Regions from separate parts of the Thalassospira xiamenensis M-5 genome, predicted to be linked through region 2. Evidence: predicted binding sites of a transcription regulator. Region 2 holds the regulator's gene; each other region holds the start of a gene.

The links. Region 2 encodes PhoB, which activates phosphate uptake and scavenging genes when phosphate is short. Its sites were predicted from a motif close to TNTCATAAAACTGTCA; they were not measured.
Region 1: the regulator PhoB is predicted to act here: its motif matches at 3,316-3,331, upstream of TH3_RS07920 (deoxycytidylate deaminase).
Region 3: the regulator PhoB is predicted to act here: its motif matches at 2,653-2,668, upstream of TH3_RS03145 (diacylglycerol/lipid kinase family protein).
Region 4: the regulator PhoB is predicted to act here: its motif matches at 3,523-3,538, upstream of phnC (phosphonate ABC transporter ATP-binding protein).

Annotation. Positions count from the first base shown of each region.
Region 1 is NZ_CP004388.1:1,679,334-1,686,830, reverse strand. Features, by position in the region: gene TH3_RS07930 (DUF2336 domain-containing protein) at 1-1,392, opposite strand, end outside; gene pyk (pyruvate kinase) at 1,738-3,162, opposite strand; gene TH3_RS07920 (deoxycytidylate deaminase) at 3,473-3,967, shown strand; gene TH3_RS07915 (response regulator) at 4,247-4,741, shown strand; gene TH3_RS07910 (hypothetical protein) at 4,741-5,289, shown strand; gene TH3_RS07905 (hypothetical protein) at 5,357-5,695, opposite strand; tRNA gene TH3_RS07900 (tRNA-Asp) at 5,964-6,040, shown strand; tRNA gene TH3_RS07895 (tRNA-Asp) at 6,374-6,450, shown strand; gene TH3_RS07890 (ABC transporter substrate-binding protein) at 6,738-7,497, shown strand, end outside.
Region 2 is NZ_CP004388.1:3,888,420-3,895,916, reverse strand. Features, by position in the region: gene pstC (phosphate ABC transporter permease subunit PstC) at 1-1,211, shown strand, start outside; gene pstA (phosphate ABC transporter permease PstA) at 1,204-2,553, shown strand; gene pstB (phosphate ABC transporter ATP-binding protein PstB) at 2,555-3,358, shown strand; gene phoU (phosphate signaling complex protein PhoU) at 3,380-4,102, shown strand; gene phoB (phosphate regulon transcriptional regulator PhoB) at 4,120-4,815, shown strand; gene TH3_RS18095 (cation:proton antiporter domain-containing protein) at 4,878-6,638, opposite strand; gene TH3_RS18090 (calcium/sodium antiporter) at 6,956-7,497, shown strand, end outside.
Region 3 is NZ_CP004388.1:689,500-696,996, reverse strand. Features, by position in the region: gene TH3_RS03155 (hypothetical protein) at 1-76, opposite strand, end outside; gene TH3_RS03150 (TldD/PmbA family protein) at 318-1,667, shown strand; gene TH3_RS03145 (diacylglycerol/lipid kinase family protein) at 1,677-2,639, opposite strand; gene TH3_RS03140 (UDP-2,3-diacylglucosamine diphosphatase) at 2,857-3,774, shown strand; gene TH3_RS03135 (glycosyltransferase family 4 protein) at 3,771-4,880, shown strand; gene TH3_RS22210 (BUD32 family EKC/KEOPS complex subunit) at 4,895-5,728, opposite strand; gene TH3_RS03125 (ABC transporter ATP-binding protein) at 5,987-7,497, shown strand, end outside.
Region 4 is NZ_CP004388.1:237,036-244,532, forward strand. Features, by position in the region: gene TH3_RS01060 (BCCT family transporter) at 1-1,551, shown strand, start outside; gene TH3_RS22195 (META domain-containing protein) at 1,620-2,084, opposite strand; gene TH3_RS23395 (hypothetical protein) at 2,192-2,317, opposite strand; gene TH3_RS01070 (Ldh family oxidoreductase) at 2,316-3,308, shown strand; gene phnC (phosphonate ABC transporter ATP-binding protein) at 3,611-4,450, shown strand; gene phnD (phosphonate ABC transporter substrate-binding protein) at 4,525-5,541, shown strand; gene phnE (phosphonate ABC transporter, permease protein PhnE) at 5,608-6,420, shown strand; gene TH3_RS01090 (LbetaH domain-containing protein) at 6,424-7,071, shown strand; gene TH3_RS01095 (DUF1045 domain-containing protein) at 7,094-7,497, shown strand, end outside.

The DNA.
Region 1 (7,497 bases), 2.2 Mb from region 2:
CGATGCCGCAGCCGTCGTACCCGCCGCACGACCACGCGGTCCGGAAGGCTGAAGCTCGTTAAAGAAATCGATATACCAATCCATATCCGTTGATGCCATGGCATAACGGCCACCCGCCGCCGGGCGCTCGATGCTGTCTTCGGGGATCGCAGCGCTCATCTGAAGGACAACCGCCGACGGGGCACTCATACCCGCGCGCCAGGCCAGGGCGGTAATGGCGCGCGCACTTCCCGAATCAAGGATTTTGGAAACGATTGCAGCAGGCATCTGCGCATAATGCGCAAGGCTCTGAACCACCAGCGCGTCTTCGTTACGCGACAACGCATCAAGAATGTAATGATCAATGGTGACCGGCTCGACCGGTCCGCCCTGCTCGCCAGCATCGTCATGCATCACATCGTCAAACTCATGTTCCACCGGAACCGGTGCCGTGCGGCTTACAATGCGACTCTCGAACTTTGCTTTTTCAATACGCTGGCGCACTAATTGGCGCATGGCCCGTGCCACTTCGGCCCGCATGCGACCGCGTTCGACCAGCGTGTCGAACAACGATGCCAGAATGAAATGCGCCACACGGCGCTGCGCCTGACGGGAAATCTTGTTGCGACCATCCGCCATTTCATCATGTGGCGTCTTGCTGGCGGCTTCTTTCCTGCTGCCGAATTTCGGGGTCAGGGCCACCACATTGCGCGGCGCGTCATCCGATGACAGCAACCGGTTAAGCAACCCGCCCTTTTCCGAACGATCCCGTGCCAGACGTGCCTGTGCCGCGGCCTCCTGTTCGGCTTCCAGCTTTTCGGCGGCTGTTTGCACAAACTCGCCACGCCCACGCAGAATATCAAGGAAATCGGCATCGCTTAAAAGTTCGACATATTCGCCAAGCGACACCCGGCCAATCGCCGCAATATCCTGACGCAAACGCATCGCGGCCTGGCGTGTCATATAAGGTGTATGGCTCAGTTCCTGCTCGATCAGGGCAATGACCTGCGGACGATAACAATCGGCCATATTGCCGATCGCCGTTACGAATTCCTCGACCATATCAAGGCGTTCGGACGGGCTAAGATCATTCAGATGACGGCGCAGGCGGCGCGCAACATCCATGCGGACGTCGCTGTCAAAATCCGGCTGGCCGTCTTCATCTTCGTCATCATCGGCAAGGTCGGCCGACAGGCGCGCGGCATAATCAAGGCCACTTTGCGCCAGTTGACCATCGGAATCTTTTTTACGCGGGATACGGGGGGCACGCGAATTTGCCTGTTCGGCCGCGCCAAACTCGTCTGGCGCGATGCTCCGGACCGTTTCCGCCAGATCACGAAGTTTCGCCGCCGACTTGTCGTCAAGCGCGCCGTCATCCTTCGATTTCTGCCGATTGAACATCCAGTTCAGCATTATCGCAGTAATTCCCCTGTCCCCTGCCTTTCGGCAAATCGGCGTCAACCCCTTGCAACGCCAACATTTTTTATCTGGCCTTGGATCGCTTATAGCAAAGCAATCCACCCCAAACAACAATACAAGAGCCAAAAACCTTTTAAACTCATGGTCATGACCGTTTCTCGGAAACACCAAGGATACAGGTCAGAACACTTTGACTATCACGGCAAACACTCAAAAAAACATTAACAATACAAACCACTATCCGGCGGTATGGCCGGTATTTCAAACATCGCGAAACTCTCGCACAAAAAAACGGGCGGCTTGTTGCCGCCCGTCTCGTTTCGTCACGCAATAGTCTGATCAGTTTTTCGCGGACAACCACGCAATGCGCAGGATATTGGTCGCCCCCGGGGTCCCAAACGGGACACCTGCGGTAATCACCAGCGAATCCCCAGCCGCAGCAAACTCTTCACGTTTGGCCACCTCGCAGGCAATGCCGACCATCTCGGCAAAGTTGGTCGCATCACGGGTAAAGACCGCATGCACGCCCCAGCACAACGTCATCCGGCGTGCCGTCTGGATTTTCGGCGTCAGTCCAAGGATGGGGACTTCCGGGCGTTCACGCGCCGCACGAAGCGACGTTGAACCCGACGTGGTATAAGTCACGACCGCCTTGGCACCAATCGTTCCGGCAACCTGACGGGCTGCAGCACTGATCGCATCCGGCGCATTATGCTCGGGATCCGGACGGTTGGCATCGCGCAGACGATAATAAAGCTCGTCCTGCTCCACCCGGATCATGATCCGGTCCATGATGCTGACGGTTTCAATCGGATATTTGCCCACCGCACTTTCGGCTGACAGCATCACCGCATCGGCACCGTCATAAATGGCGGTCGCAACGTCGGATGCTTCGGCACGGGTCGGGGCCGGGTTGCTGACCATCGAATCCAGCATCTGGGTCGCAACAATCACCGGCTTGCCAGCTTCGCGGCACGCCTTGATGATGCGTTTCTGCAGGATCGGAACATCTTCCGGCGGGCATTCAACACCCAGATCGCCACGTGCGACCATGATGATGTCCGAAAGTGCCACGATTTCATCAAGATGCTCAATCGCCTGCGGCTTTTCCAGTTTGGAAACGATTGCCGCACGACCATTGATGATCTTGCGCGCCTCGGCAACATCTTCGGGACGCTGGACGAATGAAAGTGCGACGAAATCAACGCCCATCTCAAGACCGTAATCCAGATCAATACGATCCTTGTCGGTCAGGGGCGACATCGGCAGCATCACGTCGGGCAGGTTAACGCCCTTGCGGTTCGACAGCGGCCCACCGGTGATAACGGTGCACTCGGCTGATTTGCTATCGCATTTTTCCACCCGCATACGCAGCTTGCCATCGTCAAGCAACAGGTTCGCACCGGGCTTGAGTGCGGCAAAAACTTCGGGATGGGGCAATGAAACGCGGGTTTTATCCCCCGGTTTCTTGTCCATATCGAAATGGAAGGTCGCACCGGCTTCAAGTTCGATCTTTTCGTCGGCAAAGGTACCGCAGCGGATCTTTGGCCCCTGCAAATCCATCAGCACGCCAATCGGACGGCCAAGCTTGGCCTCGACTTCACGGATTGTTTCAAAACGCGCCTGATGCTCTGCATGTTCACCATGCGAGAAATTCAGCCGGAATACATCAACACCCGCCCTTACGATCTTTTCCAGAGTTTCCGGATGAGAGCTCGCTGGCCCCAGGGTTGCGATGATCTTCGCCTTACGTTGTCGGCGCATCGGCTCTTACCTCTTGTTTTTTGGTTTCCATTGGGTCTCTCCGCTTCGGCCATAGCTTCCCGGCGAGGCGTCGAGACGTCCTGATTTTTCTCTGGGGGTATCCCCTTAATAGTCAATCAAGCCCTGTTTGAACAGGGACTTTTCGCTAAATGCCTTTACAAAAATGTGATTTTTCTCTGGACAATTACAAGCAGGCACTCCTTTAAAGAAGCAGTGCAGCAATCAATTGCTGGCAGGCGGCCCTGCCCGGCAATCGCTTTTGATAACCGCACATTTACAACCGTGCGCGAACACATCGGGGATCGGACAAATGAGCAAATGGCATCATCGCTTCCTGGGACTGGCATCCCATATTGCCGAATGGTCAAAAGACCGTAGCACCCAGGTCGGCGCGGTTGTCATTGGCCCGAAAAAAGAAATTCGCGCCGTTGGCTATAACGGGTTTCCCCGCGGCGTCGATGACAATGTCGAAAGCCGCCATCAACGCCCGGAAAAATACGCCTATACCGAACATGCCGAACGCAATGCGATCTATAATGCCAGCTACACCGGCACATCGCTTGATGGCTGCGCGCTTTATGTCACCCATTTCCCCTGCTGTGACTGCGCGCGCGCCATCATTCAGGCTGGCATCGCCGAAGTATTTGTCGATAAAAGCAAACTGACCGCCGATTTTCTCGAACGCTGGCAGCAGGACATGACCATCTCGACCGAAATGTTTGGCGAGGCGGGCGTGGCCGTTCAGGTCATTGACGAAGAAGGCACAACCGAACCCCTGCCCGACACCGTTCCCGATCATTCCTGATCTTGCCCTTTTAATTTTGCAGACCCGCCCAATATAGGGTGATCTGTGGGATCATGAGCATGAACAAAAAGAACGTAAACGTCGTTTGTTCAATATCTGCACAAGGTTAGGCGTCAGTATTTGTCAGAATTCCAAGCTGACAAAACGCCGCTTTAGCCTTGCTGCTAATCAGACAAAGGTATAAGCAATTAGGATCACGCTAGTACGATCATCACGCGAAAAAAGGCCCTGACCAGAACAAGGACCGGGACCGTGACGACGCACAGGATAAAAGGCCGAATGAGCGCAAAGATCGATTTCAGTAAAATCAGTTTTCTGGTCGTCGATGGCGACAAGATTTCGGCCCAGGTAGTTTTCGATACACTTTCGTATCTTGGTGCGACAGCCGTGCAGCGTGTCCGCTCCCCGAACGATGCGTTCGAGGTTCTCCGGACCCAGCAGATTGATATCATCGTCACCGAATGGCGTCTGCGCGGGATGGATGGCCTTGAATTCCTTGATGTTCTCAGGAATTCGGTCAATTCGCCCAACCGGTTCATTCCGGTAATCATGTTGACAGCACATTCGGAGCAGCGATACGTCACCACTGCGCGTGACCTCGGCATCACGGAATTTCTTGCCAAACCGTTCAATGCCAAGGCACTTTATAGCAGACTGGTATCGGTCATCACCCGTCCGCGGCATTTCGTCAATACCGGCACCTATTTCGGGCCGGATCGCCGCCGCAGACAGGTCGCCTTCGACGGCCCCGACAGACGGAGCCCCGATGATTAATGACCCATTTTGACTGGGGGACCGGAGCAATCGTGACGCCCGAAAAGAAAAAGAAAAAAGCCCAGATCATTCCGCCACAGACGGATCTGAAGCGACGTACGGTCAATTTCGTCAAGGGCTTTGACATCAATCTGTCCCCTCAACAGCTCGACGAACTTGAGCAGGTCGTCCAGCGCAGCACGGAAACCTTTGTTCGCGATATAGGCAAGGACCTTGCCGACTGCCGCAAACTGGTCGTTGCCGCCATCAGTGATAATTCAAAGGCATCAACCGCGCTGGAAAACAGTGCCGACCTTGCCTATTCGGTGAAGGCACTGGGTGGAACATTCCAGTATCCGCTGATGACACAGATCGCAAAGTCACTTGAAATCTTTGTCGCAGACCGGACCACCGCCAATATGAAGCAGCTTCTTGTCATTCAGCTTCATATTGATTCTCTTTACGTCATTCTGGCAAGCCGCGTCACCGGGTTTGGCACCACCGTCGAACAGGCAACCGTTGCTGCACTGACCAAGCTTGCCGAACGCTACGAGCTGCCACGCGAATAGCCTGCCAGCAAACCAGCCATCAAAGGCCTTTGCCCGCATCGGACAGGGATGCTGACGATGCATGCCATCACCGTGCGTTCCCGTTCACCGCGAAAAGCATGATCTGTCTGGCCGCGTCACGCTCATTGTCATCAATGGCATGCTCCATGCGCGCCTCGATCCTCTCCAGCCGCTCGGTAATTTCGGGCAGCTGATCCATGATCCATTGACGGACTTCATCACTCCCCCCTGCCAAGGCGGCGTTCTGTCCACTCCACAGCAAAATCAGGCTGCGCACGATCCGCATATCGCACGTCACGCCGCCTCTGGGGCGGATTGCAGACGATATCGCGTTTGATCTCGTCGCAAGATCAGCTTTTAATCCGGCATCTATATCATCAAGCACGGCAAGGATCGTGTTCCCCATGAAGCCCCCGCTTCGGTTATTCCCTGTCAGGGCCCCGCACCCTGTTTTTGAATCATCCCAAACTTTTACATCTGCTTACCGACCTGTACTTTGATCAGCATCAAACAGGTCCCGGAAACAATCTTCAGCAGATATCCATCACCTCAAGGATATATTTTGCACGACACAAAACGCGCCATGGTGGCGACAGCCAAAAAAGTATCGAACACGATCAAAAAAGGTCTTGCGCCCCCTCGGACCTGCTGTTAGAAACCGCGCCACACACCGAGCGGGTGTAGCTCAGTTGGTTAGAGCGCCGGCCTGTCACGCCGGAGGCCGCGGGTTCAAGTCCCGTCACTCGCGCCACTTTCCACCTGATGGAAAGTTCAAAAAAGACGCCACGGTTCGCCGTTGGCGTTTTTTTTGTTTCTCATCCCCTTTTTCGTATTGGACTGACATGCCGACGAGCGACATGGCGTCCATCGCTCATGCGCAACATGTTGCAAAAACAGGCAAGTCGATTTCCCAATACGGTACCACGCGAAAACGGCATTTCCATCCCACCGCCCAAGCATTCCGACACCCGGTTTTCAATGCATTTGCAAAGCCCCCTTTACCCTGACCAATCAGGGCTTCATTTTTTTGAAAAAAAGCCCTTGCCAGACCGAACCACCCCTTATATAAACCGCGCCACACCAAGCGGGTGTAGCTCAGTTGGTTAGAGCGCCGGCCTGTCACGCCGGAGGCCGCGGGTTCAAGTCCCGTCACTCGCGCCACTCTTTTTAAAGAGTACGGAAAGTCGCTTTAACAGCGGCTTTTTTTGTGCCTGAAATCAGGTCCCTCCTATCTCCTGCCCCTCACCAACCAGACCATCACAACCCAAACGTGAACAGGCAAGATACCACACAATATCTTGCGTGCTTTTTAGGCATTCCTGACCGTCTGGTCATTGATTAATCGTATAATTTATGCTTCGCTCTACAGGTTCTAGTCGAAGATCCTACAGGTCGCCCCACACAGAATGACCTGTTGATCCAACAAGCAACAAAACGGGAGGCGCAAAATGCGCAAACTGATCGCAGGGCTGGTTCTGGGAACCGCACTGGCTACCGCACCAATGGCGGCACAGGCAGAAACACCGAAAAACGCCCTCGTCATGGCATTTGCCATCGACGACCTCATCACACTCGATCCGGCCGGGATGTTCGAATTTACTGCCTTGGAATATGCTGGCAACACATATGACCGCCTGATTGGCTTTGATAATGACGACGTCTCGAAAATTTATGGTGTCGTCGCCGAAAGCTGGGACGTCTCCGAAGACGGCCTGACCTTTACCTTCAAGATTCGCGACGGCATCAAATTCGCATCGGGCAACGACCTGACCGCCGAAGACGCCGCTTTCTCGCTGCAACGTGTCGTCCTGATGGATCAGTCCCCGGCCTTCATTCTCGGCCAGTTCGGCTTTACCGCCGACAACGTCAAGGACAGGATTCGCGCGACCGACGCAAACACGCTGGTCATGGAAGTCGATAAGCCCTATGCGCCTAGCTTCGTGCTATACTGCCTGACCTCGGGCGTGGGCGCTGTTGTCGACAAGGAACTCGTCCTTGAACATGAAAAGGACGGCGACCTTGGCGCAGAATGGATGAAAACCAACTATGCCGGTTCCGGTCCGTTTGTCCTGAACAAATGGACCCCGGGCGAAAGCCTTAGCCTGACGGCGAACGAGGATTACTGGGACGGCGCACCAGCCATGAAGCGCGTCATCATCCGCAACGTCAAGGAAGCCGCTTCCCAGCAGCTCCTGTTGCAGAAAGGTG
Region 2 (7,497 bases):
GCCTTTTGCTGGTTTGGATGATGTTTGAAGGGACGATCATTCAGACAATGATCGTTGCCGATCTTCCCGAAGAAGTGACGTCCAATTCCGGGTTGTTATCTTTGGCGCTTAACAGTATCTCGCAAATTGCTGCCGGAGGCGGGGAACATCTTACCGTTTCTCCCGAGATTGTAGAGGCCGGCCATCGGCTTGCCAATCTTAACACCATCGCAAATGCTGCTCTTATTGTTGTGATGGTGTCTGTTGCCCTGGTGGGCTTGGCTCTGTCTTACCGCCGGATTTCTTCGGAAATGCGTGCGCGAAACAATGTCGAACGGCTGTTTCGCTATATCATGATCGTGTGTTCGGCGATTGCCATCCTGTCGACGGTCGGCATTGTTTTCTCGCTTTTGTTTGAAGCGCTGCATTTCTTTGGCAAGGTCAGCCCGCTGGACTTCCTGTTCGGTCTGGAATGGAGCCCGCAGACGGCCATCCGCGCAGATCAGGTGGCGTCCGACGGTGCATTTGGCGCAATCCCGCTTTTTGTTGGAACATTGCTGATTACGCTGATTGCAATGTTTGTGGCGGTGCCGGTCGGTTTGTTCTCTGCCATCTATATGGGTGAATATGCATCGCCGAAATTCCGGGCGGTTGCCAAACCTGCCCTTGAAATTCTGGCCGGTGTTCCGACGGTTGTGTACGGCTTCTTTGCGGCCCTGACAGTTGCTCCGTTCTTGCGCGACAATGGTGCTGTGCTTGGACTTGATGTCAGTTCCGAAAGTGCGCTGGCTGCGGGGCTGGTCATGGGGGTCATGATCATTCCGTTCGTCTCATCGCTGTCTGATGATGTCATGTCACAGGTGCCGAAGTCGTTGCGCGACGGATCATATGGCCTTGGTGCAACAAGGTCTGAAACCATTCGGCATGTGATTTTCCCCGCAGCCCTGCCCGGTATTGTTGGTGCGGTATTGCTGGCGGTGTCGCGTGCGATTGGTGAAACCATGATCGTTGTGATGGCTGCCGGACTTGCTGCCAACATGACGGTAAACCCGTTGCAGGCTGTGACCACTGTTACCGTGCAGATCGTAACACTTCTGGTCGGTGACCAGGAATTCGACAGTGCCAAAACCCTGTCGGCATTTGCACTGGGTCTGCTTCTTTTCCTTATCACCTTGGGTCTGAACGTGTTTGCCCTTAAGGTTGTTCAGAAGTATCGCGAGAAATATGACTGATATGGCATCGCTTATGGAAGACAGAGCCGCCGCAAAAGTGATCTCTGGCAATCTGCACACGCCGGTTGACTGGGACAGCCCGAAATTGGCACGTAACATTAAAAAACGTTACGCAGCGGAACGCAGGTTCAAGATTTACGGCTTAAGCGCAATTGCCATCGCCCTTATGGCGCTGGTTGTGCTTGGCTATTCGATCATTTCGAAAGGTTATAGTGCCTTTTTCCAGACCTATGTTCAGATGGAAATCTTTTTCGACCCGGCCAAGATTGATCCGGACGGAACAGGTGATCCGGCAATTATTGGCCGGGCCAATTTTGATGGTCTGATCAGGGATGCACTGAGCAAACAGTTCCCGGAAGTGAGCGGACGTAGCGAACGGCGTGATCTCTATGACATTGTTTCGGGCGGGGCATCTTATGATCTGCGCGAGAGGGTGCTTGAAAATCCGTCTCTGATCGGACAGACCCGGAAGGTCTGGCTGATTTCCGGTGACGACTTTGATATGCTCAACAAAGGTTATATCAGTGCAAACACAGACGAAGGCGACCGTCGCCTGAACGATCAGGAAATTGGTTGGTATAATACACTGGTCTCTCAAGGATCGGTCGAAAAGCAGTTCCATACGCGGTTCTTTACCAATGGTGATTCCCGCGAACCGGAATTGGCCGGGATCTGGGGCGCTGCGGTCGGGTCGTTCTATACACTGGTTGTGACATTGATACTGTCGTTTCCGATTGGTGTTCTGGCAGCGATCTATCTGGAAGAATTTGCACCGCGAAACCGGTTCACGGCGATTGTCGAAGTCAACATCAACAACCTTGCGGCTGTGCCGTCGATCGTGTTCGGTCTTCTTGGGCTTGAGGTTTACCTTAATGTCATGCACCTGCCGCGGTCGGCCCCGGTTGTTGGTGGTCTGACGTTGGCCCTCATGACATTGCCGACCATCATCATCGCATCACGTGCGGCGATCAAGGCAGTGCCGCCGTCGATCCGGCAGGCTGCCCTTGGTCTTGGGGCATCGCCGGTTCAGACGGTGACCCATCATGTGTTACCGCTGGCGATGCCCGGTATTCTGACCGGGACCATCATCGGCATGGCGCAGGCTCTCGGGGAAACCGCACCGCTTCTGATGATCGGTATGGTGGCGTTTATTGTTGATATCCCGGGCGGGGCACTCGATCCGGCGACAGTTCTGCCGGTGCAGATTTATCTGTGGGCGGATAGTCCGGAACGTGCCTTTGTTGAGAAGACTTCGGCGGCCATCATGGTCTTGCTGGGCTTCCTGATCCTGATGAACGGATTGGCCGTGTATCTGCGCAAGAAATTTGAACGGAAGTGGTAAAATGGCTGTTGTAACTCAAAGCGCAATGACGGCAGAGCCGTCAGTCACTAGCCCGAAAATGACGGCCCGTGACCTCAATCTTTTCTACGGCGACAACCAGGCGCTTTTTGATGTCAATCTTGACATTGTCGAACGCCAGGTCACAGCACTTATCGGCCCGTCGGGCTGCGGCAAATCAACCTTCCTGCGGTGCATGAACCGCATGAATGACACGATTGACGGTGTCACGATCAAGGGCAAGGTAACGCTTGATGACCGTGATATCTATGACAAGGCAATCGACGTTGTTCAGTTGCGCGCGCGCATTGGCATGGTGTTCCAGAAACCGAACCCGTTCCCGAAGTCGATTTATGACAACGTGGCCTATGGCCCACGTATTCACGGTCTGGTGAATTCGCGCGACGAGCTCGATGAAATCGTCATGACCTCGCTTGAACGGGCGGGTCTACTGAAAGAAGTCAAAGACCGTCTGCCGGAACCGGCAACCGGTCTTTCTGGTGGGCAGCAGCAGCGCCTTTGCATTGCACGTGCGGTTGCCGTCAGCCCCGAAGTCATCCTGATGGATGAACCGTGTTCGGCACTTGACCCGATTGCAACCGCAAAGGTCGAGGAACTGATTGACGAGCTTCGTTCGAACTACACCATTGTGATCGTGACGCACTCCATGCAGCAGGCTGCCCGCGTGTCGCAGCGCACGGCGTTTTTCCATCTCGGCAAGCTGGTCGAAGTGGGCGAAACCGATCAGATTTTCACCAATCCCAAGGACGAGCGCACCAAGGGATACATTACGGGTCGCTTCGGTTAAGTCCGGGCAGGAGTATTTTCGATGGTCGATGAGAAACATCATATCGTCAGTTCGTTTGACGAAGAACTGACCCGTCTTAACAACATCATTTCGCAGATGGGCGGGCTTGCCGAAAGCCAGCTGATTTCCGCCATTCGTGCGATCGTTAAACGGGATTCGGAACTGGCCGAGAAGGTCATTCTTTCCGATCACCGTATCGATACGCTGGAACAGGAAGTGCAGGATTTTGCCGTTCGTCTTCTGGCCCTGCGTCAGCCGATGGCAGATGACCTGCGGCAGGTGGTGACCGCGCTTAAACTGTCCAACGATCTGGAACGTATCGGTGATCTGGCGAAAAACATCGCCAAGCGTGCGCAGGTTCTTAACCAGGTGCCGCCGATCCGCCCGGTTCAGGTGATCCCGAACATGGCCAAGCTGTGCCAGGAAATCATCAAGGACGTTCTGGATGCCTATATCGAAGGTGATGCGGAAAAGGCCCAGCGTGTCTGGGCGCGCGATCAGGAAGTTGACGATATGTACAATTCCCTGTTCCGTGAACTGCTGACCTATATGATGGAAGATCCGCGTAACATCACGGCATCGACCCATCTGCTGTTTATCGCCAAGAATATCGAACGTATTGGCGATCATGCGACCAACATTGCCGAAACGATCTATTACCGGATCAAGGGCGAAGACCTGCCGATGGATACTCGGCCAAAAAATGACGCGGCGAACTTTGCCGTCGTAGAACCGAATGAGTGACACTGGAGCATAGGAAGATGGACCCAACGGTTCTTATCGTCGAGGACGAAGCTGCAATCGTAACCATGTTGCGCTACAACCTCGAACGCGAGGGGATGCAGGTTGTCGAAGCCGGGGACGGTGACGAAGCGTTGAAAATTCTGGCCGAAACCCATGTCGATCTGGTCCTTCTGGACTGGATGCTGCCGGTGATGTCAGGGATCGAGGTTTGCCGCCAGATCCGCCGGAAGCCTGAAAGCCGGGATTTGCCGGTGATCATGGTCACGGCGCGTGGTGAAGAAGGTGACCGCATCCGCGGCCTTGATACCGGGGCCGACGATTATGTGACCAAGCCGTTTGCGATTGGTGAATTGCTGGCCCGTATTCGCGCACTTCTGCGTCGATCCGGTCCGGCGCAACCACAAGGGCAGTTGATCTATTCCGATATCGAAATGGATCTGGCCGCCCATCGTGTCAGTCGTAACGGCAAGGCTATCCATCTTGGCCCGACCGAATTCCGTCTGCTGCGTTATTTCCTGGAACATCCGGGGCGGGTTTTCTCGCGCGAGCAGCTTCTGAATGCGGTTTGGGGGCCGAATATCTATGTCGAAACCCGCACGGTTGATGTTCACATTCGTCGTCTGCGAAAGGCATTGAATGACGTCAAGGGAACGCGCGATGTGATCCGCACGGTTCGTGCCGCGGGTTATGCACTGGATGTCGAAGCCGCCTGATTGCGGTTATTCCGGAAGACGAAACGAAAGACCCCCATTATTGTGATGGGGGTCTTTGCGTTTCAGGTGCTTTTCCTGGATTTTGCCGGTTTGGCAGTTTTTTGTGCCTGGTCTTCGGTTTTTTGGCGCGCGGTGCGCGGGGCAAGTTCGTTCATCAGCAGCATATCGGCACGCCGGAACTTGGCTATTTCGATATCGATATCTTCCTGCGGGATATCGCAGGCCGCCAGAACGTGATCGGACAGGCGTAAACCGGTTTCAAGTACCTCTGGGATGGCCGCATCGGCACCACTGCGTGACAGCGGACCGATATGGGTGATGTCCTGGGCACGGGCAAAGATTTTCAGATGTGGATAATGCTGTCGCAGCAAGGCGACGGTCTTTTCGGTTGCGTGCGGGTTGCCCATGGCAACGGCGGCAATATGGGCCTGTTCGGTATGGGCGGCACGAAATGTTTCCGGTCGGGACCCATCGGCAAAATAAACCGGCAGACCTTCGGCTCGGCCACGCGAAACCTGTTGGGCATCGGATTCCAGAACGATAAACGGGATTTCCTTGGTGCGCAGCAGACGGGCCAGAACCCGGCCGACGCGCCCGCAACCAATTACCAGAACATGTTTCTGAATGCCGTCGGTTTCATCCGAAATCTCGCTTAGCTGATCGGTTTCCTTGGGATGAAGCTTCTGTTCGATGCGATGGCCGAGCGAAATCAAAGTCGGCGTCAGACCCATCGAAATCGCAACCACCGGGATCAGCATCACGGCGATGTCAATCGGAACCGCCCCGTTCTGCGATGCCAGTGCAAGCATGACGAAGGCGAATTCACCACCGGCGGCCAGGCTCATGGCGACCCGGATTGAAGATGCACGGTTAAAGCCGATCAGCAGGGACAATCCGAAAAGAACCGCTGCCTTTATGACCAGAAGCCCGATCAGCCACAAAATGATCGTTCCGGCCTGACCGATGACCACATTGGCATTGACCGACATTCCCACAGACATGAAGAACAGCGACAGGAAAACACCGCGAAATGGCGAAATGTCGGCTTCGATCTGATGGCGGAATTCGGTCTCGGCCAACATTACCCCGGCGATAAAGGCACCAAGCGCCATTGAAAGGCCCGCGGCTTCGGTCAATGTGCTGGCAGCCAGAACGACAAACAGGGTCCCGATTGCAAAAAGTTCCGGGTTTTTAAGAGCCGCAATATACCGAAAGAGTCGCGGCAGCAGATAACGACCGGTCAGCAACAATACAGCAACCGCCCCCACACCGCTTAGTGCGCTGATCCAGGGGCTGGTTTCGCTCCCGGCATTGCCAGCGGCCTGCACCATGATCAGGAAGGGACCAACCGCAACGTCCTGCAACAGCAGGATGGCAAGGGCTGCACGCCCGAAACGTGTGTGCAACTGGCGCTCATCGGAAAGCTGTTTAAGGATAATGGCTGTTGATGACAGGGCCAGTGCCCCGGCAATTACGATAGAGGCGGGCATATCGTAATTAATCAGCAGCAATACACCGAACATCACGGCCATCGTGACGCCGATCTGCAGGAAACCAAGGGTCGCGAACCGGCCCCCAATCACGCGCAAGCGTTCGCGCGACAATTCAAGACCGATCATGAACAGCAGAAAGACAATGCCAAGCTCGGCGACGGTTGAAATGTCTTCGCGGTCACTGATCAGGCCAAAACCGAAAGGGCCGATGCAAAAGCCGCCGATCAGGAAACCGATGATCGAGTTCGCACGTAATTTCTGTGCCAGCGGGACGGCAATCACCGCGGCGGTCAGGACAAGGAACAGCTCGAAAAGAACGCTGTGTGACATGATGGATTATGCGTCCGGCGCAGATAGGCGTGTAAAGGAAGTCGTTCAAATCAGGATAGCGGAAATACCCCTATGATTTCTATGGAAATTTCGCGTATGAGAGGGCATCTGTGATGGATGACACGTCTTAAGAGCAGGCGACCGCGACGATTGCTTTCGGTATGCGTGCCAGTGTGGGAACCGCATCACACCGATGTGACGAATGGTATTACGACGGGACGACGCAGCTTGCTATTCTGCGTTCGCAATGCCATGTTCCGCTGGCCCGTAAAAGGGCATGAAACAATCAGAAATTTCCCCAAACGAGCAGGCCGGAATTGGAACAGTTCATCCCCTATTTGCAGATTATCGGTGGTCTTGTGCTTTTGACTGCCGGTGGTGAGTTCATTGTTCGCGGTGCTGTCGGTCTGGCGCTGTTGATGGGGGTTTCCAAGATCATTGTTGGTTTGACCGTGGTTGCCGCGGGGACGTCGGCCCCCGAATTTGTCGTGTCGCTGAATGCGGCGCTTGCCGGGTCGGGCGACATCGCGATGGGGAACGTGGTTGGTTCTAACATTGCCAATATTCTTTTGATCCTCGGCGCAACAGCGATTCTAAAACCGATTACGGCATCGCGGACCATGGTTGTACGCGATGGCGGCACCATGCTGCTGGGGACCGTTCTGTTCATCGGGCTTTGCATGTTTGGCGTTGTCGAACGCTGGGCTGGGGCGGTGATGCTGCTGGTTCTGGCAGCGATCTGGTACTTTACCTATCAGCATGACAAAAAAAGCCCGGGTGATGCCAGCCACCTGCATGAAGAAGAAGTCGACGAAGTCGGTGAAGTACCAAGCGGTTGGCTCAAGCCGATTGTTGCCAC
Region 3 (7,497 bases), 1.4 Mb from region 2:
TGGCTTCTTGCGCATCAGCTTGCAATATCGTCAGGGAAGTGCCCAGAAGCAGTGTTGCCACAAACAGGTTTCGCACGTGTGTTTCCCGTCATTCTCTTGCAGGTTTCCGGTTCGTCCCGGTTCGGATTTCAGGCCATAATAGCAACTTGCGAAGAAAAAATGACCAAAGATCGGCTTTCGCCAAATGGTTCATTCAAATGTGCGTCAGACGGTATCTGGTTGGGTCTTTCAGGCGACTGCCTTTTCTTGCCCTTTGCGAAAAGCGATCAGCCTGCCTATAACCATAGGAAACCACATTCCGACCAAAGGGAGCTTCCATGCCCAAAACCGATATGACACTCGATCGCATCACCGACCTGCTGGCGCGCGCAAAAAAGGCGGGTGCCGACGATGCGGATGCCGTTTATGTCGAAGGCACGTCACTTTCGGTATCGCAGCGACTGGGCAAGATGGAAAAGCTTGAACGATCCGAGGGGGCCGATCTTGGCCTGCGTGTTCTGATCGGCAAGCAGCAGGCGGTTGTGTCGTCATCGGATACCAGCGAAAGCGCGTTGAACGAACTGGTCGAGCGCGCCGTCGCCATGGCGAAAAACGCCCCCGAAGACCCGTTCTGTGGCATTGCCGATCCCTCCGAACTGGCCGAAACATTTGATGTCGAGGCGCTTGAGCTTTGCGAGCCGGGCGAAGTCAGCCAGGAAAAACTGATGGCATGGGCGACCACCTGTGAAGAGGCTGCACGGTCGGTTGAAGGTATCACCAATTCCGAGGGCGCGGATGCCGGTTGGGGCACCCACCAGATCACGCTTGCCGCGACCAACGGCTTTGCCAATTCCTATGCCGGCAGCGGCAGCCACATTTCCGTATCGGTCCTTGCCGGAACCGGCACCGGCATGGAACGCGATTATGATTATGACAGTGCGGTGTTTTCGACCGATCTGCGCGATCCGGTCGAGATTGGCCTGAAGGCGGCGGAAAAGACCCTGAAACGGTTGAACCCGCGCAAGGTGAAAAGCACGCAGGTGCCGGTGATTTATGATCCGCGTGTTTCGGCATCCCTCGTCGGCCATCTGGCCGGTGCGATCAACGGATCGGGTATTGCGCGCGGCACCAGCTTCCTTCTGGATGCCATGGGCAAGGAAATCTTTGCGCCGGGGATCAACATTATTGATAACCCGCACCGCAAACGTGGCCTGCGGTCCAAACCGTTTGACGCCGAAGGCGTCGCCAACGAGAAACGCCATCTGATTGAAAATGGCGTTCTGAAAACCTGGATCATGGATTTGCGGTCCGCCCGCCAGCTTGGCCTGAAATCGACCGGCAACGCATCGCGCGGGGCCGGAAGCCTGCCGGGACCATCCACCACCAACCTTTACATGGAACCGGGCACCATTTCGCCCGCCGACATGATCAAGGATATCAAGCAGGGCCTTTATATCACCGAAATGATCGGCAGCAGTGTCAACGGCGTGACCGGCGATTATTCGCGCGGGGCATCGGGCTTCTGGATCGAGAATGGCGAGCTGGCCTATCCGGTTTCCGAAATCACGGTTGCCGGAAACCTGAAGGACATGTTCAAAACGGCCGTTCCGGCCAATGACCTGACCTTCAAATACGGCACGAATGCCCCGACGATCCGGATTGATGGCATGACGCTGGCCGGGCAATAAGCCGACTTTTTATCTGGATGTGATTTGTAACAGGGGTGCGTTTTGCGCATCCCTGTTTTCATTTTGGCGGCCATTGCATTGGTCGGCATAGGCTTGAGGCACCATAACCCGCACCGGATAAGGTGACAGGCTGATTTCACACGGCAGTTTACCGGCACTTTCGCCGTCAATCTGCAAGGGTGCGGGGCCGCAATGACTGGTGATGGTCAGACGTTCGGTCTGCACGACCGACACGTCGGTTTGCGCATGCAAACGGTTCAGGGTCAAAGCAATCCCGTAGCGTGCCAGCGCCATAAAGCCGCTGCCGGGCATCAGCACGACATCAAGGCTGTTATCGGTCAGTTTGGCATCGGGGGAAATAACAAACGCCCCGCCATAATGTTTGGCATGGGTCGCAACCACACCGGCAACGCGATATTGTTCGCGCCCGATATTAACTTCGAAATCGCGGTGATGCGGAAAGATAATATTGCGCAAACCTTCGATCACATAGGCACCCTTGCCGATCAGTCTTTTAAGTTTTAGCGACACATTTGCGACCGTATCGGCATCCGCCCCCATGCCGACCATCAAAAAGAATGCCCGGCCATTGACCAGACCGGGCCGCACCCAAACCTGGGCCGGATTGTTGATATAATCGGCAATCGCCTGTGCGCGGATTTCAAGCCCGACCTCGACCGCCAGAACATTGGCCGTTCCCAGCGGAATGATGCCAAGCGGCGGGACTTCGTGGCCTTCGATCTGGGCATCAAGCAGGCCGTTGAGGGCCTCGTTCAGTGATCCATCGCCACCGGCAACAAACAGCCGTTGATGGGCACGCACCTTGCGCGCCAGTTCGCGGGCATGACCGGGATGGGTTGTCTGTAACAATTCAACCTTTACACCGGCTTTTTGCAAAATGCTTGAAAGGAAACGTTGTTTATTCCCGCCAGCGCGCGGATTGAAGATAACAGTCACCCCGGAATGGGTCATTGCGAAAAACTTCCGTAATAAAAATGAAACATTACTTTCGCGTTCTCTTTATAGAAAATGAAACATGTAACAGTATATTGACAGAACCGATAAATTTATATGAACGGGTTATATATTCGCGCGATTTGTTTTAAAACATTACTGGTTGGGGACACTATTCGGCATGTAAAACCGTCGAATTCCAGCCATCCTTTTGGCAGGATACGGAGGAGCGGCAATGACAGCGATGACGCTGCAACCGCATTACCGCACGGTCTGGATTTCAGACGTCCATCTCGGAACACGTGGATGTCAGGCAGATCTTCTTTTGGATTTCCTCAATGAAGTAACGGCAGATACCTATTATCTGGTTGGCGATATCATTGACGGCTGGCGGCTTAAGAAAAGCTGGTACTGGCCCGAAAGCCACCATGCCGTGATCACCACAATCATGGACAAGGCCAAAAATGGTGCGAAGGTCATCTTTGTGCCCGGCAACCATGATGAATTCGCCCGCGAGTTTGTCGACATGACCTTCGGGCATGTCGAAGTCAAGATGAACGACATTCACGAGACGGCGGATGGCAGAAAGCTTCTGATCATTCATGGCGACGAGTTTGATGGTGTCGTCAAATATGCCAAGTGGCTCGCCTATCTTGGGGATACGGCCTACAACCTCGCGATTGTCCTGAACCGTTACTACAACGGCATTCGCCGCCGATTGGGTTACGGATACTGGTCGCTGTCGGCCTATCTTAAAAACCGGGTCAAGAACGCGGTCCAGTTCGTCTGCAATTTCGAAAATGCCGTCGCGCACGAAGCCGCCAAACGCAAGGTGGATGGCGTGGTTTGCGGCCATATCCATCACGCCGAAAAGCGGATGATTGGCGATGTGCTGTATTGCAATGACGGCGACTGGGTCGAAAGCTGCACCGCGCTTGTCGAAGACAAGACCGGAAAACTTGAACTGCTTTACTGGGCGGATATGCGCCAGATGGCGATGACACATTCCCAACCCGGCCGCGATGCTGCCAGTGCGCCGTCCCTTGGACTTGGCAAGCTGATGTCGCTGTTCCGGATTGCCGGGGAAAGTACCCGCACCGCGTCCCGCAGTTCCAAAAAGAACAGCGGCACGCCGATTGGAAAGACCGCATGAGAATATTGATCGTATCCGATGCCTGGTACCCCCAGGTAAATGGAGTAGTGCGCACCCTTGAAACCGTGCGCAACGAACTGGGCGAGATGGGGCACGATGTCCATATCATCTCGCCCGATCAATTCCGGACGATCCCCTGCCCTACCTATCCGGAAATCAGACTGGCTCTGTTTGCCAAACGCAAGCTTGCCCGGATGATTGATGCCCTGCAGCCGGTTGCCATCCATATCGCAACCGAAGGCCCGCTGGGTCAGGCGGCACGCGCTTATTGCCTGAAACGCGAACTGCCGTTTTCATCGGCCTATCACACCCGGTTCCCGGAATATCTGCATGCGCGGACGCGCCTGCCGCTTTCGATTTCCTATCGCGGGATGCGGCGGTTCCATAACAAATCACAATCGGTCATGGTGGCCACGGAATCGCTTCGCGAAGAACTGGCGGATCGCGGCTTTAACAAGCTGAATATCTGGTCACGCGGTGTTGACCTTAACCTGTTCAAACCACGACCGGATGCAAGTTTCGGGGATTTCCCCAAACCGCACTGGCTGTTTGTTGGCCGGGTGGCGGTTGAAAAGAATATCGGACATTTCCTTGATCTTGACCTGCCGGGGACAAAGTTTGTTGTCGGTGACGGGCCGCAACTGACGGAACTGAAATCGAAATATCCGAATGCGCAGTTCCTTGGCAAAAAAATCGGCGAGGAATTGGCAATTGCCTTTGCGTCAGCCGATGTTTTTGTCTTCCCGAGCAAAACCGATACCTTCGGCCTTGTTATTCTTGAGGCCCTGGCATCGGGAACCCCGGTTGCGGTATTCCCGGTTCAGGGACCGGCCGATATCGTGCGCGGAACAAAAGCAGGCGCCATTGACGCCGACCTTCGCGAAGCCGCCATGGCAGCCCTTGAGCTTGACGGTAAAGACGCCCGTGCATTGGCGGAACAATATAGCTGGCGCAATTCAGCCAGTCAGTTCCTGCACAATCTGGCACCGTTTTCGGGCGGGTTTGACGGGGCTGCGGCAAAACGTCTGACGGTTGAAGACATCACCGAGGTGAAAGCATCGGTGGAACCGGCAATCGCCATGCCCGTGGAACAACCGGCGCAGTAATCTGCGCCGGTGTTTTATCTGGCGACCAAGGAAACGTCCTGTGTGGCGTCCTTGCCACGCAGGCTTCGACGCAGAACACCATATGCCAGCATCGCATTGATCGCATCCGTCCCGAGCCAGCGACGGAACGGTTTCAGTGCGATGTAAACCGGTCGAATAACCCGCACAATATGAGACAGCGGTTTCATTTGCGGCGCGGTCATGCCGGTTACCACGAGATATGCCCGCCATCCGGCACGCAAAAGATCAGGACGACGTTTGAAGCCGCGCTGGATGGAAAACAGAAACAGAAGGACGTCGCGCGCCTGCGCATCGGGCAATGGCATGCGTTTGTTGGGGTCTTCCTCGAAATCGATGAAGCCGACCCTGCCATCATCACGAATGGTCATGTTGCGCAGAAGGGGTGCGCCATGGGTAAAGCCGCTGATGTGCAAATCGGCCAAGGCGGCCCCGGCCTTGGCAATCAGTTCGGCAACACGGTCTTCATCCCCAGCCTTGACCGCATCGCTGATTACGGTTTGCAAGATCGCCCCGTTATCGCCAATAGCGATCCAGTTATCGGCGACTTCGAGAAGATCAGGCACCAGAACATCTGCACGGTTCAGGGCATGAAGGATTTCAGCCTCGCTTGCCAGACCGGCCTTGCCGCCTGGCGACACCGTCGGGCGCAACATCGGTATCCGCGTCAGGGTTGCGACAAAACGCTGCAGGCGGTGCCAGCCCTTTTCCTTTGGTGGGACAGCCTGTTTGATCCAGATACGCCGTCCTTTCCACCGCAATGGAAAAACCCGTGCGCCAACACCTTGGGCAATCGTCTGTTCCACGATATCGTGGAGTTGCTCTGTCATTTTTTTATCTTATATGTCGTTTTTCGTGGCCTGCATTCCTGCAAGCCCTGTCAGTATCAGTTAAGTTACGTTGCTGCGGCTTGCCGCACCTGCCCGGGCATGCTAGCAACAGCCCGGAAAGATCAAGATATCCATGATGCCTCATCCATATAGATAGTGTCGGACTGACACAATCGGAAATGGCGTCGCACGACCGGGAAGAATTCATTGCCAAAGCATTCGTTAGATCACACGACAGAACATTGGAACACATTGCCAATGATCAAACGCATCGTTAAGGATGCGGTTGCCCCCTATTTCGGCAAGATTGTTCTGGCTTTGGTTTGCATGGCGCTTATGGCGGCGGCAACCGGCGGCTATGCCTATCTGATGGACCCGGTGATTAACGAGGTCTTCGTCAAAAAGAACCCGGCGATGCTGGTCCCTGTCGGGGTTGCCGTCCTTGCAGCCTTCGCGCTGAAAGGCTTTGCCAATTATGGGCAATCGGTTCTGATGAGCTATGTCGGCGGTCGTATTCTTGCCGATATTCAGAACAAGCTTTACGAGCATGTCATCCGGCTTGATATCGGATTTTTCCACAGCACCAACACCGGCAAACTGATCACGCGCTTTACCAGTGATATCACCGCAATGCGTGCGGCCGTTTCCGTATCGCTGACCGGTTTTGGCAAGGACTTTTTGACCGCCATCGTTCTGATTGGCGTCATGTTCTATCAGGATTGGCAGCTTGCCATCATTGCGTTCACGGTGTTTCCCGCCGCCATCCTGCCGATTGCACGGCTGGGTCGGCGGATGCGCAAGGTTTCAGCCAATACGCAACAGCAGATCGGTGAATTCGCAACCCTTCTGGAACAGACTTTTCAGGGTGTCCGTCATGTCAAAGCCTATGGCATGGAACCCTATGAATGTTCACGAATGGAAAAGCTTGTCGAAACCGTTTTCGATCTGAGCTTCAAGGCCCAGAAAGTCAGCGCGCGTTCGTCCCCCATCATGGAAACACTCGGCGGGGCCGCAATCACGACGATCATCATCTATGGCGGCAGCCGCGTCATTGACGGGGCAAGCGACCCGGGCAGTTTCTTTTCGTTCATTACGGCCCTGCTGCTGGCATATGAACCGGTCAAGCGCCTTGCAAATATCAATATCAACCTGCAGGCCGGTCTTGCAGCATCCCAGCGCGTGTTTACCGTTCTTGATATCGAACCGGAAATTCGCGATGCCGATGATGCCAAAACGCTTGAGGTCAAGGGCGGCGCCATCCAGTTCAAGGATGTCGCGTTTTCCTATAATGATGAAACGACCGCATTACACGATATCAGCCTTGATATCGAAGCCGGTCAGACGATCGCACTTGTCGGGCCCTCGGGTGCCGGTAAATCGACGATCCTGAACCTGATCCCGCGGTTTTACGACATCAATGCAGGTGCGATCACCATTGACGGCCAAGATATTCGCGATGTGACACTGGAAAGCCTGCGTTCGGCAACCGCACTGGTCAGTCAGGAAATCACGCTGTTCGATGATACGGTCCGATCCAACATCGCCTATGGCCGGTTTGGTGCGACCGACGCCGAAATCGAAGAAGCCGCCCGCCACGCGGCAGCGCATGATTTCATCCTGCAGCTTGAAAACGGTTATGACACCATTGTCGGAGAACATGGTGTGAAGCTTTCGGGCGGGCAGCGCCAGCGTATTGCGATTGCGCGGGCAATGTTGAAAAATGCCCCGATCCTGCTTCTGGACGAGGCGACGTCGGCCCTTGATACGGA
Region 4 (7,497 bases), 930 kb from region 2:
GATAACTTCACCACACAGATCGGGCCGTTCGGGCTTGATGTGCACAATCCCGTCTTTCTGATATCGGGTTTGTCGATTGTGGCGTTCGTGTTTCTGACACTGGCGTTTCAGGACAGTGTGGGGCCGATGTTCAATGACATGCGGGGCTGGCTGACATCGACGCTTGACTGGTTTTTCCTGTCTGCGGCGAATGTGTTTGTTCTGTTGTGCCTGTTTCTGATCGTCTCCCCGCTGGGCAAGGTGCGGCTTGGCGGGCAGGATGCGACGCCCGATTATTCCTATAGCGGCTGGTTTGCCATGCTGTTTGCGGCCGGCATGGGCATCGGCCTTATGTTCTATGGCGTGTCAGAACCGATTTCGCATTTCACCACCTCGATGGGGGGTGCGGTTGTTGGTGATGGCGGGGCCCGGACGGACTGGGCACCGCTTGGCGGGGCGATGGGCGATGCGGATGCCGCCTTTGACCTTGGCATGGCGGCAACGATTTTCCATTGGGGCCTTCATCCGTGGGCGATTTATGCCACCGTTGCGCTCGCACTTGCGCTGTTTTCGTTTAACAAGGGCCTGCCATTGACCATGCGGTCGGTGTTTTATCCGATCTTTGGCGAGCGTGTCTGGGGCTGGACCGGGCATGTGATTGATATCATGGCGGTATTTGCCACCCTGTTCGGGCTTGCGACGTCGCTTGGTTTTGGGGCGGAACAGGCTAATGCCGGGCTTCAATTCCTGTTCGGGTTACCGGAATCCGACGGATCGAAGGTGTTCCTGATCATCGGGATTACCGGGATTGCGTTGATTTCGGTTCTTGCCGGGCTTGATGCCGGGGTCAAGCGGCTTTCGGAAATCAATATGGTTCTGGCCGCCCTGCTTTTGCTGTTTGTGGTTCTGGTCGGGCCGACCATGGATATCATCAAGGGCTTTTTCACAAGTCTTGTCGCCTATGTCGAATATCTGCCGGCGCTTTCGAACCCGGTCGGGCGCGAGGATGCCAATTTCAGCCAGGGCTGGACGTCGTTTTACTGGGCGTGGTGGATTTCCTGGTCACCGTTTGTCGGCATGTTCATTGCGCGCGTATCGCGGGGCCGGACGGTGCGGGAATTCATTACCTGTGTTCTGATCATTCCGTCGCTGGTGTGTGTTTTGTGGATGACCGCATTTGGCGGCACGGCGGTGCATATGGTCAATGAAGGTGTTCAGGCGATTGCCGATGCCGCCCTTCCGATCAAGCTTTTCACCATGCTTGAACAATTGCCGTTGCAGGCGATCACGTCGTTTATCGGGATTGTTCTGGTGATCGTGTTCTTTGTGACCTCGTCGGATTCCGGGTCTTTGGTGATTGATACGATTACGGCGGGCGGCAAGGTCGATGCACCGGTGCCCCAGCGCATATTCTGGTGCACGTTCGAGGGGCTGGTTGCGATTGCGCTGTTGCTTGGCGGGGGGCTTGGTTCCCTGCAGGCGATGGCGGTTTCGACCGGGTTCCCGTTTGCCATCGTGCTGTTGCTGGCGTGCTATTCCATCATTCAGGGATTGCGCAGCGAGCCCCGTTGAATGGCAAACCGATAGACGTAAAAAGGGGCGCAAAACATTGCGCCCCTTTTGTGCAGGTGTTGGCCGGTTTACGGTTTGATCTGCTCGAATGTCATGATTGACTTGTTGCTGGCGTCGACCAGCATCAGATCGCCTTCCTGCAATTTCCAGCCTTTGACATCTGCCATGGCGGCGATAAAGGCATCCTCGACCTCCATCGCATTTTCCATGCACATCATTTTGGTGCTGCCCAGCGGTGACACTTCAAGCGCGGTATCCTTGCGGGTGTAGCTGCCGAAATAGCGGTTGCAGCCTGTCGATCCGGCAATCTTTCCGTCATCGGTAAAGTTGACGCTGGCAAGGATCGGGCTCATCGGGGTCAGGCTTTTGTCTTTCGCCTCAATTCGCATCAGTTGCCAGTTGTGACCGGCAATTGCAGACCAGTCGGCGGGGGATTTTTCCTCGGCCGGTTTGGTCGTGGCTGCACAACCGGCAAGCCACAGGCTGCTGGCGATGCCAAATGCGGCGAAGGTTAAAGAGGTTGCTTTGCGCATTGGAAATATCCTGTGTTTGGAGGCTGTCCGGGTCTGAATGCCGTGTTTCGGGCAGCATGAACCATGCCGGGATACTCATACGACTTTGCGGCGAAATTTTAGCAGGGTTACAGCGCATTTTTATCGTTCTGTCGTAAGGGTTTGGCAGGGTTGCGGTACACAAGACCTTTGCGCTTGGCGGTGTCGGGGGCTATGGTATCCGGGCCCGCCACCATCTTTAAGGTCATCATCATGAAGCTTACCCTGTCTGACGCACATGCGCTTGTGTGTGATACCCTGCTGCGTTGCAAGGTTGACCCCGACAATGCCAGATCGGTGGCAACCGCCCTGATCACGGCCGAGGCCGCAGGCCAAGGCGGGCACGGTTTGCGCCGCGTTCCGGCCTATGCCGCGCAGGCCCGTGCAGGCAAGGTGGACGGGTTTGCCAAACCGGTTGCCGATCAGCCGTTTCCCGCCGTGTTGCGGATTGATGCGCAGTTCGGCTTTGCCTATCCGGCACTTGACCTGATGATCGAACGATTGCCCGATATCGCGCGTAGTCAGGGGATTGCGGTGGCGGCAATCCATAAATCCCACCATGCCGGGGTGATGGGGCTTACCGTGGAAAGACTGACTGAGGCGGGGCTGGCGGCGATGATGTTTGCCAATGCCCCGGCCGCGATGGCGCCCTGGGGTGGGCGTCGTCCGATGTTTGGCACCAACCCGATTGCCTTTGCCACCCCGATTGGCGATGGCGATCCGATCGTGATTGATCTGGCATTGTCCAAGGTGGCGCGCGGCAAGATCATGGCGGCCAAGCAGAAAGGGGTTCCGATCCCCGATGACTGGGCATTGGATGCAGACGGCAATCCGACCACCGATGCGGTCAAGGCGCTTGAAGGCACGATGGTTCCGGCAGGCGGGGTCAAGGGCGCGGCCCTTGCCATGATGGTCGAAATGCTGGCCGCCGGGTTGACCGGCGCGCAATTCGGGCATCAGTCATCGTCGCTGTTTGATGACAAGGGTGCGCCGCCCGCACTTGGCCAGATGGTTATTGCGATTGATCCGGTTGCGGTTGGCGGGGCGGGGATACTTGATCATTTGCGCTATATCGCAGATGAGATCGCGCTTGAGGAAACCGTGCGGTTGCCGGGGCGACGCGGACAGAATGCGCGGCGGGATGCGGAAATTCAGGGGCTTGATATCGAAGATGATGTCATCGCTGCGATTGAAGCCATCAAGTAAATCCAGACGCGATTATGCGAAATACGAGACCCCGGCAGTTTCTTTCTGTCGGGGTTTTTCGTGATTTGGCCCGCCTGTATCGCTATTTGTGAACGCGGTCACAAGTAATAATTGAATTATTACACTGCCATTTCTTGGGTGAGCATTTTTTTATTTGAATAATATCTTGATGTATAGACAAGTTTGATTGTTGTCGGTGAAATGAAGGCGTCGTAATCATCGAACTGTAACATCATCGTCACCATAGAGTCGCGGTTTGTGCGTAGCTTCTTGACCAGCGAAACACAAGCAGGCGGACTTTAATGCTGGTCGTAGATATTTCCGGACTGAACAAGAGCTTCTCGCGCGATAAACGGGCATTGAACAATGTCAGTTTACAGGTCCGCGAGGGCGAGATGGTCGCGCTGATCGGGGCGTCCGGTTCGGGTAAATCCACCCTGATCCGTCATATTGCCGGTTTGCTGCGCGGGGATCGCGATGGTGGCAAGATCGAAGTATTCGGTGAAGTCATCCAGCAGAACGGCCGCATTGCAAGGGGTGCGCGCAAGGTGCGCGCCGATATCGGCGTTGTGTTTCAGCAATTCAATCTGGTCAGCCGCCTGACGGTTCTGACCAATGTTCTGACCGGGATGCTGGGCCGTGTGCCGGCATGGCGCGGGTCGCTTTGCCTGTTTACCAAGGCTGAGCGCATTCGGGCGATGACCGCGTTAAAGCGGGTCGGCATTGACGGGCATGCGATGAAAAAGGCGCGCAACCTTTCGGGCGGGCAGCAGCAGCGTGCCGCGATTGCGCGCACGATCACGCAGGGTGCACGCCTTATTCTGGCCGATGAGCCGATTGCATCCCTTGATCCGGCGTCATCACGCAAGGTGATGAATACGCTTGATCGTGTGAACCGCGAAGACAATGTCACCGTGATCGTATCGCTGCATCAGGTCGATTATGCCCGTGATTATTGTGCGCGCACGATTGCGATGCGTGATGGCGAAGTCGTTTTTGACGGTCCATCCACCGAACTGACGCCGGAATTCCTGCGCGAACTTTACGGCGAATATTCTTCCGAGCTTTTCGCACCTGCCCCGGATGACGTTCCGGCCAAGAGCAGGGTCGCGGAGAAGGATCTGGCTTTCGTTTCAAGCTAGATCAGGACGATTTCTCTCTGCCTTACATCTCTTTTTATTTCACCTCTACCAACCAACCTGACGGGGGACTTCCCATGATCCGCAAGACAATTGCATCCGCAGCCCTTGCTGCCAGCATGCTCGTAACCGGCATGGCCTATGCCGATGTCGAATTCAAGCCGCTTGAAAAAGACCCGGAAACCATCGTGTTCGGTTTCATTTCGACTGAGTCGAGTGCCAACCTGAAGGCACAGTGGCAGCCGATGATCGACGATATGGAAGAAGCGCTTGGCAAAAAGGTCGAGGCATTCTTTGCCCCGGATTATGCCGGCATCATCGAAGGCATGCGTTTTGGCAAGGTTCACGTTGGCTGGTTTGGTAACAAGTCGGCGATGGAAGCCGTTGATCGTGCGGGCGGCGAAGTTTTCGTCCAGACGTCCAAAAGCGATGGTACGAACGGCTATTATTCCCACATCATCACCCAGGCCGATAACGACAAGCTCAACACGCTTGCCGATATGCTGAAATGCGACGGCACGCTTAACTTCGGTATCGGTGATCCGAACTCGACCTCTGGCTTCCTGGTTCCGACCTATTACGTCTTTGCGCAGAACGGCGTTGATCCGAAGAACTGCTTCAAGACCGTTCGCAACGCGAACCATGAAACCAACCTGATGGCGACTGCCAATCATCAGGTCGACGTTGCTGCCAACAACTCCGAACAGCTTGCGCGCACCCAGATGGTCAAGCCGGAAATCACCGACAAGGTCAAGGTTATCTGGACCTCGCCGCTGATCCCGTCTGATCCGATGGTTTATCGCAAGGATATGTCGCGCGAACTGAAATCCGAAATCAAGGCGTTCTTCCTTGGTTATGGTCGTCTGGGCAATGTTGAAGAAGCCAACAAGGTTCTTGGCGGCATTCAGGATGGCATGGGCAAATTCATGGAAAGCAGCAATGCGCAGCTTTACCCGATCCGTCAGCTTGAACTGTATAAAAACAAGCTGAAAATCGAGAACACCGCCGAACTGTCCGCCGACGAGAAAGCAAAACGCGTTTCTGAAATCGACAAGAAACTCGCAGAACTCGATATCCTGGTTTCTTACGAGTAACCGGCATCCGAACGGGGAGCCCCGCATAAGGGCTCCCCGTTTGTTTTTATTTCCCGGGAAAAGCACATGAACAGCAGCCTTTCGACATCGGCCGTAACCGCCGCAGAACTTCCGCCGCGCGATCTGAAACGTTCAGGCGCAAGTTTCCTTCTTTGGGCGTTCATTCTGGCCATTCTGGCCCTGTCCTGGGAGGGGGCCGACATGCGGCCCATGGCCCTGATTGAAAACAGTGGCAACATGGTCGATTTCGCGGACGGGTTTTTCCCGCCGGATTTTCTGATGTGGAAAACCTATGTCAGTGAAATGTGGATCACCATCCAGATTGCGATCTGGGGTACGGCGCTTGCGATTGTCTGTTCGATCCCGTTTGGCATTCTGTGTTCTGAAAACATCGTTCCGTTCTGGGTTTACCAGCCGGTACGCCGCCTGATGGATTCCTTCCGCGCGATCAATGAAATGGTTTTTGCCATGCTGTTTGTGGTTGCGGTTGGTCTTGGTCCGTTTGCCGGTGTGCTTGCGCTTTGGATCCATACCACCGGCGTTCTGGCAAAGCTGTTTTCAGAAGCCGTCGAGGCAATTGATCCTGAACCGGTCGAAGGTATCCGGGCCACGGGTGCCAACGGGTTGCAGGAGGTCATCTTTGGGGTGATCCCGCAGGTTCTTCCGCTTTGGATTTCCTATTCGCTGTACCGGTTTGAAAGCAATGTGCGGTCGGCAACCGTTCTTGGCATCGTTGGTGCGGGTGGTATTGGCATGGTTTTGTGGGAATATATCCGCGCATTTTATTACGCGGAAACCGCAGCGGTCATGATCATCATCATCATATCGGTTAGTCTGCTTGATGTGATTTCGCAGCGTCTGCGCAAACTGGTGACCTGATCCATGACGTTCAAGATTACGCAGGCCAAACCGGCAATGAAACAATTGTCGGAGGCCCCGACGATTGATCCGAGTGCGGTGGTGGTTGATTGCGAGTTTGGTGTCTGGACCGAAATTGGCCCGAGCACCAGCATCCGCGAAAGCGTGATGGGTGATTATTCCTATGTCGTCAATGACAGCGAGATCATCTATTCCGACATCGGCAAATTCGTAAATATCGCGGCCCATACACGGATCAATCCGGGGCAGCATCCGATGGACCGGGCATCGATGCATCATTTCCAGTACCGGTCGAGTGCCTATCAGCTTGGCGATGATGATCCGGCATTTTTTGACTGGCGGCGCGAAAAGCGCGTCAAGCTTGATCATGATGTCTGGATCGGGCATGGCGCGATTGTTCAGGGCGGGGTCACCATCGGGATCGGGTCGGTGGTTGGATCGGGTGCGGTGGTGACCAAGGATGTGCCGCCCTACACGATTGTGACCGGTATTCCGGCCACGCCATTGCGCCCGCGATTTGACGCGGAAATTGTCGATGCGCTGCTTCGCATTTGCTGGTGGGACTGGGATCATGCAACATTGGCAGACCGGCTTGACGATTTTCGTCGTTTGCCGGTACGGGATTTCTGTCTGAAATACGATCTGCGATAAATCGAAAGCCAGTCGAGGCCACATGACCGACTATCAGCGTTATGCTGTTTATTATGCACCGCAAGCCGACAGTGATCTGGCGGATTTTGGCAATGCCTGGCTGGGGCGTGATCCGGCAACCGGGCGGGAAATCGCGCGCCCGGATGTTGCAGGACTTGATCGGGACGAGATCGCATCGATCACCGTTTCCCCATCACGATACGGGTTTCATGGCACCCTGAAACCGCCCTTCGCCTTAAAGGACGGGCAGACACGCGCGCAGCTTGAAAGCGCGATTGCCGACGATTGCGCCGGGGCAAGCCCGGTTGCGTGTGGTCCCCTGATCCTGAAAGCCATCGGAAGTTTTATCGCACTTGTCCCGACCGAACCGGTCGGCGGGCTTGGCGATCTGGCATCCGGTCTTGTGAAGGTGCTTGACGGTTTCCG